DNA from 4 places in the Kocuria oxytropis genome. Region 2 is predicted to be linked to each of the others. Evidence: riboswitches for the same ligand, from Rfam matches in the RefSeq annotation. Region 2 holds a riboswitch; each other region holds the start of a gene.
What was found. Region 2 has a riboswitch for S-adenosylmethionine ahead of QYM41_RS01465 (methylenetetrahydrofolate reductase). Riboswitches for the same ligand answer to the same signal wherever they lie in the genome.
Positions count from the first base shown of each region.

Region 1: it holds a riboswitch for S-adenosylmethionine, as region 2 does, so the genes downstream of both, QYM41_RS08055 (MetQ/NlpA family ABC transporter substrate-binding protein) here and QYM41_RS01465 (methylenetetrahydrofolate reductase) in region 2, are expected to answer to the same signal.
Region 3: it holds a riboswitch for S-adenosylmethionine, as region 2 does, so the genes downstream of both, QYM41_RS04450 (hypothetical protein) here and QYM41_RS01465 (methylenetetrahydrofolate reductase) in region 2, are expected to answer to the same signal.
Region 4: it holds a riboswitch for S-adenosylmethionine, as region 2 does, so the genes downstream of both, QYM41_RS08280 (bifunctional o-acetylhomoserine/o-acetylserine sulfhydrylase) here and QYM41_RS01465 (methylenetetrahydrofolate reductase) in region 2, are expected to answer to the same signal.

Region 1 covers NZ_JAVFXA010000006.1:81,720-85,597, forward strand. Annotated here, with positions in the region: gene QYM41_RS08050 (methionine ABC transporter ATP-binding protein) at 1-355, opposite strand, end outside; gene QYM41_RS08055 (MetQ/NlpA family ABC transporter substrate-binding protein) at 352-1,245, opposite strand; SAM riboswitch class IV at 1,346-1,462, opposite strand; gene dxr (1-deoxy-D-xylulose-5-phosphate reductoisomerase) at 1,555-2,829, opposite strand; gene QYM41_RS08065 (GlsB/YeaQ/YmgE family stress response membrane protein) at 2,976-3,248, opposite strand; gene QYM41_RS08070 (monocarboxylic acid transporter) at 3,471-3,878, opposite strand, start outside.
Region 2 covers NZ_JAVFXA010000001.1:311,370-315,247, forward strand. Annotated here, with positions in the region: gene QYM41_RS01455 (hypothetical protein) at 1-755, opposite strand, end outside; gene QYM41_RS01460 (glycosyltransferase) at 752-1,738, opposite strand; SAM riboswitch class I at 1,943-2,049, shown strand; gene QYM41_RS01465 (methylenetetrahydrofolate reductase) at 2,121-3,047, shown strand; gene metE (5-methyltetrahydropteroyltriglutamate--homocysteine S-methyltransferase) at 3,186-3,878, shown strand, end outside.
Region 3 covers NZ_JAVFXA010000003.1:108,276-112,153, forward strand. Annotated here, with positions in the region: gene QYM41_RS04435 (TetR/AcrR family transcriptional regulator) at 1-395, shown strand, start outside; gene cspE (transcription antiterminator/RNA stability regulator CspE) at 591-797, shown strand; gene QYM41_RS04445 (hypothetical protein) at 1,097-1,393, opposite strand; SAM riboswitch class IV at 1,817-1,942, shown strand; gene QYM41_RS04450 (hypothetical protein) at 1,956-2,225, shown strand; gene QYM41_RS04455 (PIN domain-containing protein) at 2,236-2,619, shown strand; gene QYM41_RS04460 (glycosyltransferase family 4 protein) at 2,623-3,792, opposite strand.
Region 4 covers NZ_JAVFXA010000006.1:120,117-123,994, reverse strand. Annotated here, with positions in the region: gene QYM41_RS08290 (CPBP family intramembrane glutamic endopeptidase) at 1-425, shown strand, start outside; gene QYM41_RS08285 (VOC family protein) at 507-1,145, opposite strand; SAM riboswitch class IV at 1,288-1,403, shown strand; gene QYM41_RS08280 (bifunctional o-acetylhomoserine/o-acetylserine sulfhydrylase) at 1,472-2,893, shown strand; gene metX (homoserine O-acetyltransferase MetX) at 2,890-3,878, shown strand, end outside.

The DNA of each region.
Region 1 (3,878 bases), on a different contig from region 2:
GGGAGGTGAAGAGGTTGAACTGCTGGAAGATCATGCCGATCTCCTGCCGCACGGGCGCCAGCTCCGTCTCGCGCCGGCCGGCCACCTCGAACCCCTCCACGGTCAGGGACCCGGAGGTCACCGGCTCGAGCCCGTTGATCAGGCGCACGAGGGTGGACTTGCCCGCCCCCGAGTAGCCGATCACGCCGAAGATCTCGCCGCGGCGGACCTCGAGGCTGACGTCGTCGACCGCCACCACCTCGCGGGCCGCCCGGCCCGTGCCGGTGCGGAAGGTCTTGGAGACGTTCTCGAAGCGGACGAGCACCTCCTCGGGGCGCCCGGACGGGGACGGCCCGGTGGGTCCCTCCGCGCTCACTGCTGCTGGTCCTTCAGCTCCTGCTGGTAGCGCTGGGTGAGGTCCTGCAGCTCCTCCGGCTCGAGCTGCAGCGGCACGGCGGTGCCCTTGGTCTCCTCCATCTCGGCGTCGATCACGGGCTGCTCGTGGTAGAGGGCCGCGACCTTCCGCAGGGTCTCGTCGTCGGCGAGCTCCTCCGTCGTGGTGAAGAGGTTGACGTAGGCCCGGGAGCCCTCGGCCTCGGGGTCGTCCTGGGCGAGCGCCGACTTCGGGTCGATGTCCGCCCGGGACAGGAAGTCGTTGTTGATGACCGAGCCGGCCACCGAGTCCAGGGACAGCACCGTCTGCTCCGCCGAGACGGGCGTGACCTTCACCGTGGAGGCCTCGGTGTCGACGTCGAGCTCGGTGGGGATGAGGGTGTCCGAGGTCAGCTCCACGAGGCCGGCGGACTCGAGCACGAGCAGCGCGCGGGAGAGGTTCACGGCGTCGTTGGGCACGGCGATCTCGTCGCCCTTCTGGAACTGCTCCACGGATTCGTACTGGTTGGAGTACAGCCCCAGCGGGTAGATCGAGGTCGAGCCGATCGGGGTGATGGAGCCCCCCGCGGAGTTGTTGTAGTCGGCGAGGAACGGGACGTGCTGGAACCAGGTCATCTCCACGTCGCCGGACTCGGTGGCGGGGTTCGGCTGGTTGTAGTCGGAGAAGTCGACGTACTCGACCGTGATGCCCTGCTCCTCGGCCAGCTTCTTCAGGGCGTCGTGGGTCGGGTCGGTGCCCACCACGCCGATGGTGACCTTGTCGTCGGCCAGGACACCCTCGCCGGAGGACTCCCCGGCGGAGCCGCCGCAGGCGGTGAGGGTGAGGCCGAGGGTCGTGGCCAGTGCGAGGAGGGGGAGGCGCTGCGATCGCATGTGGTGCCTTTCCGTGGGTCCGTTGGTGTCGGAGGTCTTCACCGGGGCCGGGGACCGGCGGCGACGGCCGATCGGCGCGCGGAAGGGCGCGGCAGGCGTCGAGCCGTACTTGCCGCCGGCCGTCCTCGGCCGTGGCCGGATGGTTCACCTGGGGCACCCCACTACGGGAGAGGGTTGCCGCCCAGCAAGCCAGGGCTCGGTGCTGGGACTCGTCATCCGGCCGACAGACTAGCACGGACGCGCCCGCTCGCGGCGCCGGGCCGGGAGCGCGGGAGGCGGGACCCGGGAGCGCCGGAGCCGGCGGCCGGGTCAGCCGGCCAGGACCTCCTGGGCGCGGCACCGTGCCCAGCGCTCGGCCTCGAGGACCGCCTCCAGGTCCGGCTCCCCGGACCCGTCGTGCTCCTCCAGCACCGCCTCGACCGTGTCCACGATGGCCGGGAAGCGGATCCGGCCGTCGTGGAAGGCGTGCACCGCCTCCTCGTTGGCGGCGTTGAACACCGCGGGGAAGGTCCCGCCCCGCTCCCCCGCGGCCTTGATCAGCTCCACGGCCGGGAACACCACCGGGTCGAGGGGTTCGAAGGTCCACTCGGTGGCGCGCGTCCAGTCGCACGGCAGCGCGGCCCCGGGCACCCGGTGCGGCCAGGCCAGGCCGAGGGCGATGGGCAGGCGCATGTCCGGGGGCGAGGCCTGGGCGAGGGTGGAGCCGTCCACGAACTGGACCATGGAGTGGACCACCGACTGCGGGTGGACGACCACGTCGATGCGCTCGAGGGGCACGTCGAAGAGCAGGTGCGCCTCGAGCACCTCGAGCGCCTTGTTCACCATGGTCGCCGAGTTGGTGGTCACCATCAGCCCCATGTCCCACGTGGGGTGCCGCAGGGCGTCCCGCGGGGTGACCGACTCCAGCTCCGCCCGGGACCGGCCGCGGAACGGCCCGCCGGAGGCCGTGAGGACGAGCCGGTCCACCTCCCCGGCCGTTCCGCCGCGCAGCGCCTGGGCCAGCGCGGAGTGCTCGGAGTCCACGGGGATCAGCGCGTCCGGGTCCCCGGTGGCCGCCGCGGCGGAGCGGACGAGGGCGCCGCCGGCGATCAGCGACTCCTTGTTCGCCAGGGCCAGCTTGTGCCCGGCCCCGAGCGCCGCCAGCGTGGGGGCGAGCCCGATGGACCCGGTGATCCCGTTGAGCACCAGGTCCGCGTCGGGATGGGCCGCGGCCGCCGACGCCGCACCGGGCCCGTGCTCGATGTGCGGGCGGTAGCCCCACGCCCCGGCGGCCCCGGCCCGCTCCGCGATCAGGCCGGCCAGTCGGGCGGCGTCCTGGCCGGTGCCGCTCGTGGCCACCAGGGAGGCCCGGGTCTCGACGGCCTGCTCGGCCAGCAGCTCGAGGTGGCCGCGCCCCGCGGCGAGGGCGGTCACGCGGAACGGCTCCGGCCCCTCGAGCCCGCGTGCGGCCCGGACGACGTCGAGGGCCTGGGTGCCGATCGAGCCCGTGGAGCCCAGGACGACGATCCTGCGGGGACCGGCGGCGGCCAGGGCCTGCAGCTCGGGCGTCGGGCGGGTGCGGGGCGAGGAGGCGGGGGACGTCATGGCCCCAGTATCCCCCGGCCCCGGCCCGCCCCGGGTCCCCGCCGGCACCGTGCGGGCCGCGGGGGCCCGGGGCGGGAGGCCCGGGTGCGACGAGGCCCCGTCCACCGGCAGCGGTGGACGGGGCCTCGGGGACCGGTGTGGTCGGGTCAGTGCGTCGTGCGGCCCTTGCGGCCGGTGACCGCACCCCAGATGAAGAGCACGATGAGCGCTCCCACGACGGCGGTGATGATGGTACCGATGTCGAAGACGGACTCCAGGTCGCCGATGCCGATCAGCGAGCCGAGGAAACCTCCGAGGAGGGCTCCGACGATGCCGAGGACCATGGTGACGAGAATTCCGCCGCCCTGGTTGCCCGGCATGATGAGCTTGGCGAGGGCGCCGGCGATGAGGCCGAGGACGATCCAGCTGATGATTCCCATGATGGCTCCTTATCCGTCCCGGGAGGGACTTTCAGTGTACGCAACCGGCGAGTATCCCTGGAATACCCTGGACCGGCTTCGGGGCCAACACTAACCGACGATCAGCCGCCTGTCTTTTCACGGAGGCGAATTCTCGGGGGCCGACGGGAAAACGGACCGGCCCGCCGGAAGCCGGGGCTTCGGGCGGGCCGGGGATCGTCCCAGGTGGGAGCGGAAGTGGCGTCAGTGGGCGACAGGCTTCTCCGCGCCGATGCCTGTGAGGGAGCGCACCTCCATCTCGGACTGCTTGACGGGGTCCTCGAGCCGGCGCTCCGTCATGGAACCGATGAAACCGAGGAGGAAGGAGGCCGGGATCGAGACCAGGCCCGGGTTCTGCAGCGGGAACCACGCGAAGTCCGCGGTCGGGATCATCGACGTCTCGGCTCCGGACATCACCGGGGAGAAGACGATCAGGCCCACGGAGATGAACAGGCCGCCGTACATGGACCAGACCGCGCCGCGGGTGGTGAAGCGACGCCAGTACAGGGAGTACAGGATGGTCGGCAGGTTCGCCGAGGCCGCGACCGCGAACGCCAGCGCCACGAGGAACGCGACGTTCTGGCCCTGGGCGCCGATGCCGCCCGCGATGGA
Region 2 (3,878 bases):
GCCCACGGCACGGCCGGTGTGGTGAGCAGGTCCACGAAGCAGAACAGCGCGGCGCCCAGGGCCACCCCGGAGTACGCCGCGCGGGGCGAGCGCCCCGCACCGGCGGCGGAGAGGAGCACGGAGAGGAACGCGAACGCGATGGAGATCGACTGGCTGAAGGACGTGGAGGGCGTGGACAGCAGGTTGGTGCCCACCACGTACGGGAGGACGAGGGCGAGCCCCACGGCGGTGGAGGTGCGGGCGCGGACGGCGAGGAACGCCCCGGCCAGGGCGGCCACCATGAGGGTCCCCGCGACGATCCGCAGGCCCTCGAGGCCCGTCAGGGCCAGCACGGGCCGCGTGAGCACGGTGTAGCCGGCCCAGTACTTGAAGTAGTCGTTGTCGGTGAGCACGGCCCCCTCGGAGATCGCCCGGAGCTGCTCCGGGCCCCCGCCGCACGTCGCCAGCCGGGGCATCCGCACCGCCCGGCTGAACGCGGACTCCTCCGGGGACGCGCCCAGGCCCGTGCCCGCCACCACGCACTCGGTGAAGGTGTCCGCGGGGGTGCCCATCCGGTCGACGGCGTCGATGGGTCCGTAGGTGCCGTCCTCGACCGCCGCCACGAGGTGCTCGACGACCGGCCGGTCCGGCACGGCCTGCCCCAGCGTCAGCAGCCCGAAGAGGGCGAACTGCAGGACCAGCAGCATCCCCAGCCCGTGCACCCAGGGCAGCAGGGGGACCAGCCGTGCCCGCAGCACCTCCCGTCCCGCGCTCACGGCTGCCGGTGCTCCGCGTCGCGGGGGCGGGCCCGGCCCGGGACGTCCCCGCCGTTCCAGGGAGGCGCGGGGAGGCGCAGGTAGAACAGCCGGGAGGTCTCCCGGCGGATCTTCGCCTGGCCGCTGAGGAGCACGCCCATGAGCAGGAACACCCCGGCGAGGAGCACGAGGGAGGCGGCCAGGAACGCCGTGGGGAAGCGGGGGACGAGCCCGGTGCCCGCGAACTCCAGGACCACGGGCAGGCCCAGGACCAGGCCCAGCACGAACAGGGCGGCGGAGACCGCGCCGGTGACGAGGAACGGGCGCTCGTGGAAGAGCAGCTGCCCGAAGATGCCCAGGATCCGGAAGCCGTCGTGGTAGGTCCGCAGCTTGCTCTCGCTGCCGGCGGGCCGGTCCCGGAATCCCACGGGCACCTCGGCCTGCGGCACCCGCGCGTTCACGGCGTGCACGGTCAGCTCCGTCTCGATCTCGAACTCGCGGGAGAGCGCGGGGAAGGACTTGACGAAGCGGCGGGAGAAGACCCGGTAGCCGCTGAGCATGTCCGAGACCCTGCGCCGGAAGGCGAAGCTGACGAGACCGTTGAAGAACCGGTTGCCGGTCTCGTGCCCCGAGCGGTACGCGGTGTCGGTGACCTGCCGGCGCACGCCGAGCACGTGGTCGTAGGGCCCGGAGAGCAGGGTGTCGATCATGGCCGGGGCGTCGGCGGCCTCGTAGGTGTCGTCGCCGTCGATGAGCAGGTAGACGTCGGCGTCCAGGTCCGCGAAGGCCCGCCGGACCACGTTGCCCTTGCCCTTCTCCTCCTCGTGCCGGACCTGGGCGCCGGCGCGCCGGGCTGCCTCGGCGGTGCCGTCGGTCGAGCAGTTGTCGTAGACGTGCACCTCGATGCCGGGCACCGCGGCGTGCAGATCGGCGACGACCTTCGCGATGGCCGCTTCCTCGTTGTGGCAGGGCACCACGGCCACGATGCGGGGGTCGGGGGTCATGGGCGCTCGTTCCTGGGTCCGGGGCGGGGGCCCGTCCATTATGCCGGGCGCCCGCGGGGCGCGGCGACGGGGCCGGGCCGCCCCGCTGCCGCTCGGTGTCCGTGTTGCGTCCTGTGACGCCGGGGTCGTCACAGTCGGCACCGGGGCGACTTCTGGGCTTGCGCACTTGGCAGCCCGGCGGGGCAGCCGCTGGAATGGGCCTTGCATCTATCCAGAGCGGCCGAGAGACCTGGCTCGTCGACGCCGCAGCAACCATCCGCGCCCCCGCCACGGGGTGCGCGGAACGGTGCTCCCGCCAGGACCGATGGAGCTGTCGCTTCCCTCCCGGGTCCGTCCCGGGCGGGTCGGCGCCCTCCCTCGGGGTGACCCTTGGAGGAAGAACGTGACACCACCACCCGTTGCGCGGCCGGCGCCGCCGTCCCTGTCCTACGAGCTCTATCCACCGCGCAGCGCCGCGAGCGCCGCCACGCTGCTGCAGACCATCGAGGAGCTCGAGCCCACCCGTCCCGACCACGTGTCGGTGACCTACAGCGGGGACCGGCGGCGCCGGGACAGCTCCCTCGCCCTGCTCGACCACCTCCTGGCCCGCACCTCCCTGCGACCCCTGGCGCACCTCACGTGCGTCGGCAGCACCCGGGCCGAGCTGGAGCGGACCGTGGCCACGCTCGTCCGCCGCGGCGTGCGCGGCGTCCTGGCCCTGCGCGGGGACCGGGACCCGGGAGCGGAGCCGGGCGAGCTCCGGCACGCCGGCGACCTCGTGGAGCTCGTGCGCGAGGTCGAGCAGCGCCACACGGCGTCGCTGGCGGCCGGCCGGCTCGCCGTGGGCGTGGCCGCCTATCCGACCCGGCACCCGGAGTCCCCCTCGTTCCGGCACGACGTCGAGGTGCTGCTGGCGAAGCAGCGCGCCGGGGCGGACTTCGCGATCACGCAGGTCTACTTCCGCCCGCAGCGCTACGAGCGCCTCGTCGCCGCGGCCCGCGCCGCCGGGGTGAGCATCCCGATCGTCCCGGGCATCATGCCGGTCACCGACCCCGGGCGGCTGCAGACCCTGTGCCGGCTGGCCGGCCTGGCCCCCCACCGGGGCCTGGCCGCCGCCCTGGAGGACGCCTCCGGCCCCGCCGAGCGGCACCGGGCCGGCGTGGCCTTCGCGGCGCGGCTGGCACGGGCCGCCCTGGACGCCGGCGCCCCGGGGCTGCACCTCTACACCTTCAACGAGCACCGGGCCGCGCTCGACCTGCTGGAGCAGGTGGACCTGCCGCGCGTCCCGCACGTGCCGGCCCCCCTCGACGAGCTGCTGCTCCCCGCCTGAGCCCCCGCCGCCCCGGCAGCACCGGCAGCACCGGCAGCACCGGCAGCACCGGCAGCACCGGACAGCGCAGCACCGCGCAGCACAGCACCGCACCGCACGACACCGCACGACATCCATGACCTCTGACAGGAGATCCGCATGAGCACCGTCCCGTTCCCCGCCGCCACCATCACCGGCTACCCCCGCATCGGCCGCCGCCGCGAGCTGAAGAAGGCCCTGGAGGCCTACTGGGCCGGGCGCTCGACCCGCGAGGAGCTCGAGTCGGCCGCCGCCGAGCTGCAGCTGGCCACCCACCGGCGGCTCGTGGCGCTGGGCCTCGGCGCCCGGGACTCGTCCCTGCCCGCCGCGTTCCCGCTCTACGACCAGGTGCTCGACACCACCGTGGCGCTCGGGGCGGTCCCGTCCCGCTTCGCCGACCTCGCCGACGCCGAGGGCCGGCTCGACCTCGACGCGAGCTTCGTGCTCGCCCGGGGCGACGCGGGCCGCGCCCCGCTCGAGCTGACCAAGTGGTTCGACACCAACTACCACTACCTCGTGCCCGAGATCGGCCCCGGCACCCCGTTCCGCGCCACCGCCGACCGGCTCGTGGCGGACGTCCGCCGCGCCGCGGCGCACGGGTTCACCGTCCGCCCGGTGCTCGTGGGCCCCGTGTCCTTCCTCCTGCTCGCGAAGGCCGACGACGACGCCCCCGCGGGCTTCGACCCGCTGCAGCGGCTCCCGGAGCTGCTCCCCGTCTACGCCCAGCTGCTCGGCGAGCTCGCCGCGGCCGGCGCGGACTGGGTGCAGCTGGAGGAGCCGGCGCTGGTCGCGGACCAGCACGTCCCGGCCGAG
Region 3 (3,878 bases), on a different contig from region 2:
AGGAGGCGCTCATGCTCGCCCTCGTGGACCGGGTCCTCGACGGCTGGGACGCGGAGATGTCACGCCGCCTGTCCGCCCCGCCGGAGCAGGTGCCCGCCGAGGAGCGCGTGCGGGCCTACCTGGACTGGTGCCTGTCCGGTGAGGTCGACGAGACCGACCTCGTGATGCTCACCGACCAGCGGCTGCGGGCCACCCTCAAGAAGCACTGGGTGGAGCGGATCGCCCCGTGGGTGGACCTGCCCGAGGACCTGCCGGTCGAGCGCCGCGCCCGGCTGCTGGCCGTGCGCCTGCTGGCCGACGGCGTGTGGTTCGCCGACGCCGCGGACGTCTTCGCCCCCGACCCGCAGGAGCGGGCGCGGGTGCGCGAGGTCGCCGACGCGCTGCTGGCGGGCTGAGCCGGGTGCCCCGGCTGGCGTGGTGGGGCATCTCGTGTAGAGTGGTTCGCAGTTGTTGAGGTTCGTTTTTGTCTTTCAAGCAGTTCGGCCCACTCGGGTGCAGCAGTTTTTCTGAGAAGACGTTTTCCATGCATCGCAACTGTCGTGTTTCTCGAACGTCGGGAAACGTTCATCTCATGAAGGATCAGGTCTCCCATGACTACCGGTATCGTCAAGTGGTTCAACGCTGACAAGGGCTTCGGCTTCATCACCCCCGAGGACGGCTCCAAGGACGTCTTCGCCCACTTCTCCGCGATCAACTCGAACGGCTTCCGCTCGCTGAACGAGAACGACCGCGTCGAGTTCGAGACCCAGGACGGCCCCAAGGGCCCCCAGGCCGCGAACATCAACGTCATCTCCTAGGGATCCGTCGCGGGCCTCGGCCCGCCGATCCTCGAGAACCGCCGCCGGGCTCTGCCCGGCGGCGGTTCTGTCGTCCCTGCCGTCGTCCCCGGCCCGTCGTCCCCGGCCCGTTGCGCTCGGCACGGACGGCCCGGCCCGGACGGCCCGGCCTGGCGCGGACGACCCGGCGCAGTCGACCGTGGACGTTCCTGCCGTCGTGCCTCCGGGTGGAGGGCGGCGCCGGAGCCGGACCCGGAGGCCGCGCACGAGGAAGGCCGCAGCCCGACGGGCTGCGGCCTTCCTCGTGTCCTGCCCGCCGGCTACGCCGACAGCGGGAGGGTCGAGGGGTGGAGCTTGAAGAACGGGTGCCGTCCGGTCGCCGCGAGGGCTCCCGGGACGAGGAGCTGGCGGTACTTGGCGCACCATTGCGCGGTTCCCTCGGTGTGCTCCGCCGCGGCGGCGAGATCGTCGGCCTCCGGGCTCAGGTACTCCTGCACGTCCCCGTCGGTCGACGTGAGACGGACGAGGTGCAGATCGGGGAGGGCGGTGACGGTCACGTCGATCCACTCCTCGCGCTGGTCGGTGGTGATGGCTGTTCTTTCTTCGGACATGGTCATGTTTTCTCCTGACGTTCTTGCAGGCATCCGATGGCGTTGCCCGCCGCTTCGTCATCCGATCCACCCGGGAACATCGGGTTGGCGCGCAGCGGGTCGGAGCCTCTCCGCGAGCCCGCCGGGGATCATCGATTCCCGGCCGAGCACGCGGACGCCGCATCTCGAGAAGCAGATCCAGGCTACCCCGCGGCTCCGACACCGGGGAAAGCGGACCGTGAGTTGTGTCACGAAATCGTCATGCTGGGTCCGTCCTCGGGTCCGTCGCCGGTGTTCCGGGACCATTCCAGCGCAGGGATGTGTCGCCGAGGTGTCGTGGCGGTGACGCCCCGGGGAAGACCGCCGCACGGCGGGCGGGACCCGGGACGCCGGCCCGCCGTGCGGTCCGGTGCGCCCCGCGGCACCGCCGATGTGGTTGAATGGCACCAGCTTCAAGAGACCCGGTCGGCAAGCTCCGACTTGACCGGGCACCAACCCCATGTTCACGGGTGGTTCGGATGACGAAGCGGCTCGCACCACCGCCGCGGCGGTGACCGGTGCGAGCAAGAGCGCACGAAGGATCACGGTCATGTCCGACTCCCGCACCCCTGTCAGCACCGCCCGGCCGGGCGCGCACCCCCGCTCCGTCCCGGCCACGGGGGACCCCGCCCCCGCCGGCCCGGTCCGCGGCGTCCCGGGCGCCGGCGACCCCGCCGGGAGGGCTCCGGCCGGCGGCGTCCCCGCCATCAGCGCCTCCGCCATGAGCATCGAGGACTACGCCCGGGTGGTGCAGACCCGCACCGAGTTCGTGGACTTCCTGCTGGCTCCGGCCCGCGGGGAGCTCGCCGCCGCGGCCTGAGGGCCCCGTCGTGGACCTGCTCCTGGACCGCTCCGTGCTGCTCGGCGTGCGCACGCCGGAACGCTGCCCCGGACTGGCCGGGGTGCTGCGCCGGCAGGGCCACCGGCGGCTGTTCCTGCCGGCCACGGTGCTCGGCGAGCTGCTCGCGGAACGGCCCGACGAGACGCAGTGGGCGGAGCAGCTCGAGCTGCGCTTCCCCGGACGGGTGCTGCCGGTGGACGCCGCCGTGGCCCGGGCCTGGGCGGGGCTGACCGCGGCGGGCACGGCCGACCCGCTCGCCGGTCTCACCGCGGCCACGGCCGTGGTGCACGGACTGACCGTGCTGACCGTGGAGCCGGAGCGGTACGCGGGCACCGGCGCGCCCGTGCTGGACGCGTCCCCCGGCCGGCGGTAGCCCTCAGGCGGCCCGGCGGCCGCGCGGGCCGCGTCCCCGGACCGGCAGCTCCACCGCCCGCTCGTAGTGCTCCAGCAGCTGTCCCACCAGCACGTCCCACGTCCGGCCCTGGACCGCCGCGTGCGCGGCCGCGCCGAACGCGGCCCGCTTCGCCTCGTCGCCCAGCAGGTCGGCCACGTGCCCCCGCAGCGCCCCGAGATCGCCCGGGGGATAGAGCCAGCCCGTGCGGGACCGGTCCACGAGGTCCAGGGGTCCGCCCCGGCCGGTCGCGACCACCGGCACGCCCGAGGCCATGGCCTCCTGGATCGTCTGGCAGAAGGTCTCGAACTCGCCGGGGTGGACGAACACGTCCAGGGAGGCCATGATCCGGGCGAGATCGGCGCCGCTGCGCCGCCCCGTGAAGTGGGCCTGCGGGAGCCGGCGGCGCAGGGCGTCCTCCTCCGGGCCGGAGCCCACCACCACGAGCTGCGTGCCGGGCAGGTCCGCGACCGCGGCGAGGTCCTCGACCTGCTTCTCCGGGGCGATCCGGCCCACGTAGCCGACGATCCTGCGGCCGCCGGCGACCTCCTGCCGCCACCGCTCGTCCCGGTGCCGCGGGGAGAACCGGACGGTGTCCACCCCGCGCCGCCACAGGTGCACGTCCCGCACGCCGTGCTCGGTGAGCTGCCGGACGGCCGAGGTCGAGGGCGCGAGCGTGAGCGTCGCGAGGTTGTGCATGGCGCGCACGTGCCCCCACAGGAGCTGCTCGAGGAAGGGTGCGCCGTAGGTGGCGGCGTAGCCGGGCACGTCGGTCTGGTAGACCGCCACGCACGGCACACCGAGCTGCTGGGCCGCCACGATGGCCCGGCGCCCCAGCACGAACGGGGAGGCCACGTGGACCACGTCGGGGCGGAAGCGCTCCAGCTGCCGTCGCACCCGGGCCACGGTCCCCCCGGCCACGCGCACGGCCGGATAGCCGGTGAGGGGAACGGCGGGCAGCCGGTGCACCGGCACCCCGTCCAGGTCCTCGACCACGTCCTCCGTGAGGCGCCCGAGGGGCGCGGGGTCGTAGGACGGCGCCACGACGACGACGTCGTGGCCCCCGGCGGCCAGCTGCTCGACGACCCGCAGCACCGAGTGGGTGACCCCGTTGAGGTGGGGGAGGAACTGTTCGGCGACCACGGCGACTCTCATGGGGCCGAGCCTGCCCGGGGCGGGAGACCGGACGGGAAGCGGCGCGTGGCCCCCCGGTGAAGGCGCCGTGAAGCCTCTGCCAGGGG
Region 4 (3,878 bases), on a different contig from region 2:
GCCTGGGCACCCTGCTGTTCCTGCTCATGGGGCTGGGGACCCTGGGCCTCTACGCGGCGGGACGGGCCCTGGGTGTGACCGCTCAGGTCACCACGTCCGGGCTCGCCGAGCACTGGTGGACGGTGCCCGTGCTGCTGCTCTCGGCCGTGCGCCACGCCCTGGTCGAGGAGGTCGTGGTGGTCGCGTTCCTCACCGACCGACTGACCCGCATCGGGTGGAGCTGGCCCGTGGTGCTGGTGGTCACGGCACTGTTCCGCGGCAGCTACCACCTCTACCAGGGCATCGGGCCGTTCCTCGGCAACGTGGTGATGGGACTGGTCTTCGCCGAGCTCTACCGGCGCACCGGCCGGATCATGCCCCTCGTCGTCGCGCACTTCCTGCTGGACGCCGTGGGCTTCCTGGGCGCCGCCCGGCTGCTGGGCTGAGCCCCGGCCCCGCGGGGCGGGCACCGCCGGCCCGGTTGCGGACCGGGCCGGCGCGCGTCCGGGCTCAGACGGTGGCCGGGCTCAGATGGTGACCGGGCCGTCCGGGGTGCTGAAGGTGACGGAGAGCACCCCCGGGGTGCCCTCCGGATAGCGCCAGTCGACCTCCAGGTCCTCGAGCGCGGTCTCGACCGGGGCGCCCAGCCACTCGGCGACCCGCTCCGGGGCCCCGGCGATGCACATCCCCGCGAGCGCCACGTCCGTGATCCGCGCCTGGGACGGGTGCATCTCGGGGCCGGACTCGAAGTGCACCATGAACGGCAGCTGCGGGTCGGCGATCAGGCCCTTGACGCCGATCTGGCGCCACTCGAGGCACCGGCCGTCCGGGAACACCCGCTGGCCGGGCACCGACCGGCGGCCCAGGCGCTGCTCGAAGGGGGCGAGGTCCTCGACCTCCACGACCCACCCCAGCCAGCCGCCGCCGGCCTCGGAGCGGGCGCGCACTGCCTGGCCGAAGGGCGCCTTCTCCGCCGCCGGGTGCTGGAGGACCTCGACGACCTCCACGTACTGGTGGTTCATGAGCGGCAGGATCATGTTGCGGGTGCCGAAACGGGGGTGCACCCCACCCTTGACCGGCTCGATCCCGAGCTGGTCCGCGATGCGCTCGGTGGTGGCCGCCAGGCCCTCCGGGCGGCAGGCGTAGGACACGTGGTCGACTCTCATGGGCACATCGTGGCACCGTGTGAGTTTCGTCTCCAAATCGGTCCGCGGCACGCCCGGCGCGGTGCGTCCGGGGCGCGCCGCCGGGCGTGATCGCCGGACCCGGCTTGACGCCGTGTCGCCGGAATCCGGAGAATGCTGTCCAGGTCATGAGTGCCAGCGTCCAAGCCCCAGCTAGCTGGCCGGCAACCCTCCACCGCGGTGGGGTGCCCTGGGTGAGGACCAGGCTCCTCGCGCCCGGCGAGCGAGCAAGCGCGGGTCCCCGGCGCCCGGCCCTCCCGGCCGCACGCCCCGGACGGGACCCCTGACACCGCAAGGAGTCCCACGGCATGTCCGAGACCACCGCTTCCGGCACCGATTCCTCCGCCGCCGACCTCGCGGTCGCCGACGTCCCCGCGACCGGCCGTCCCACCCCCGGCGACCCGGCGGGCTGGGCGTTCGAGACCCGGCAGATCCACGCCGGGCAGAGCCCCGACCCCGTCACCGGCTCCCGCGCGCTGCCGATCCACCAGACCACGTCCTTCGTCTTCCCGGACGCCCGGGCCGCGGCCGACCGCTTCGCCCTCGCCGAGCTCGGCCCCATCTACACGCGGATCGGCAACCCCACCACGGAGGTCGTGGAGAACCGGATCGCCGCCCTGGAGGGCGGCGTGGGCGCCCTCATGCTCAGCGCAGGACAGTCGGCGACGACGTTCGCGGTGCTCAACGTCGCCGGCGCGGGCGACCACATCGTGGCCAGCCCCAGCCTCTACGGCGGGACCTACAACCTCTTCAAGTACACGCTGCCCAAGCTCGGCGTCGAGACCACGTTCGTGACCGACCCGGACGACCCCGAGGCCTGGCGGCAAGCGGTGCGCCCGAACACGAAGGCCTTCTTCGCGGAGACCATCCCCAACCCGCGCAACGACGTCCTCGACATCGAGACGGTCTCCGGGATCGCCCACGAGCACGAGGTCCCGCTCATCGTGGACAACACCGTGGCGACCCCCTACCTGGTCCAGCCCTTCCGCTGGGGCGCCGACGTGGTGGTGCACTCGGCCACCAAGTTCCTCGGCGGGCACGGCACGGCCATCGGCGGCGTGATCGTGGACTCCGGGGCCTTCGACTTCGGCCGCTACCCGGAGCGCTTCCCCGGCTTCAACCAGCCGGACGAGTCCTACGGCGGGCTCGTCTACGCCCAGGCCCTGGGCGCGGAGGGACCCTTCGGCGTCAACCTCTCCTACATCCTCAAGGCCCGGGTGCAGCTGCTGCGCGACCTCGGCTCGGCGATCTCGCCGTTCAACGCGTTCCTCATCGAGCAGGGCATCGAGACCCTGTCCCTGCGGATGGAGCGGCACGTGGCCAACGCCGGGACGGTGGCCCGCTGGCTCGAGGACCGCGAGGACGTGCGCTCGGTGTCCTGGGCGGGGCTGGAGTCCTCCCCGTGGCACGAGCGGGCACGCAAGTACGCCCCCCGCGGCGCCGGATCGGTCCTGGGCTTCGTCCTCGACGGCGGCCGGGAGGCCGGCGCCGCCTTCGTGGACGCCCTCACCCTGCACTCGAACGTCGCGAACATCGGCGACGTCCGCTCGCTGGTGATCCACCCGGCCTCCACCACGCACAGCCAGCTCCTGCCCGAGGAGCAGCTGGCCGCCGGCGTGGAGCCCGGCTTCGTGCGCCTGTCCGTGGGCCTGGAGAACATCGACGACATCCTGGCGGACCTCGAGCAGGGCTTCGCCGCGGCCGCGGCCGCGTCCGGGGGACAGGAGTGACCGTGACCGTGGTGGGGGGCACCGGCACCGGGACCGGTGTCCGCGAGGACGGCGTGCTGAGGACGGCCCGCATCGGCGAGCTGGAGCTCGAGTCGGGCTTCCGGCTGCCGGACGTGCGGATCGCCTACGAGACCTGGGGCGCCCTCGCCCCGGACGGCTCCAACGCGGTGCTGGTCGAGCACGCCCTCACCGGGGACACCCACGTGGCCGCCGGCCGGGCCCGCCCCGGGGCCCCCGAGGAGCAGCGGCGCGCGGCCGAGAGCGGCGGCTGGTGGGAGGGCCTGGTCGGGCCCGGCGCCGCCATCGACACCGACCGCTGGTTCGTGGTCTGCACCAACATCGTGGGCGGCTGCTACGGGTCCACCGGTCCCGCCACCCCCGCCCCGCCGGACGTGGACCCCGAGGCCCGCCCCTGGGGCTCCCGCTTCCCGCTCATCACCGTCCGGGACTCGGTGCACGCCGAGGCGGCCCTGGCCGACGCCCTCGGCATCGACGCGTGGCGCCTGGTCATCGGCGGCTCCATGGGCGGTGCCCGCGCCCTGGAGTGGGCCGTGACCCACCCGGACCGGGTCCGGGCCTGCGCGGTGGTCGCCGCGTGCGCCCAGTCCAGCGCCGAGCAGCTCGCGTGGGGCCAGGCGCAGAACCTCGCGATCCGTCAGGACCCGCACTTCCGCGGCGGGGACTACTACGACGGTCCGCTGCCGGTCACGGGCCTGGGCCTGGCGCGCCGGATCGCCCACATCACCTACCGCTCGGCCGACGAGCTGCACCACCGCTTCGGGCGCTCGCCGCAGGCCGACGAGCACGTCATCGGCACCCACCCGGGCGGGCGGGGTCGCTACCAGGTGGAGAGCTACCTCGACCACCAGGCGTCCAAGCTCGCCGGGCGCTTCGACGCCAACAGCTACCTGGCCGTCAACGAGACGCTCATGTCCCACGATGTCGCCCGGGACCGCGGCACGCTCGAGGAGGCACTGTCGGTGAC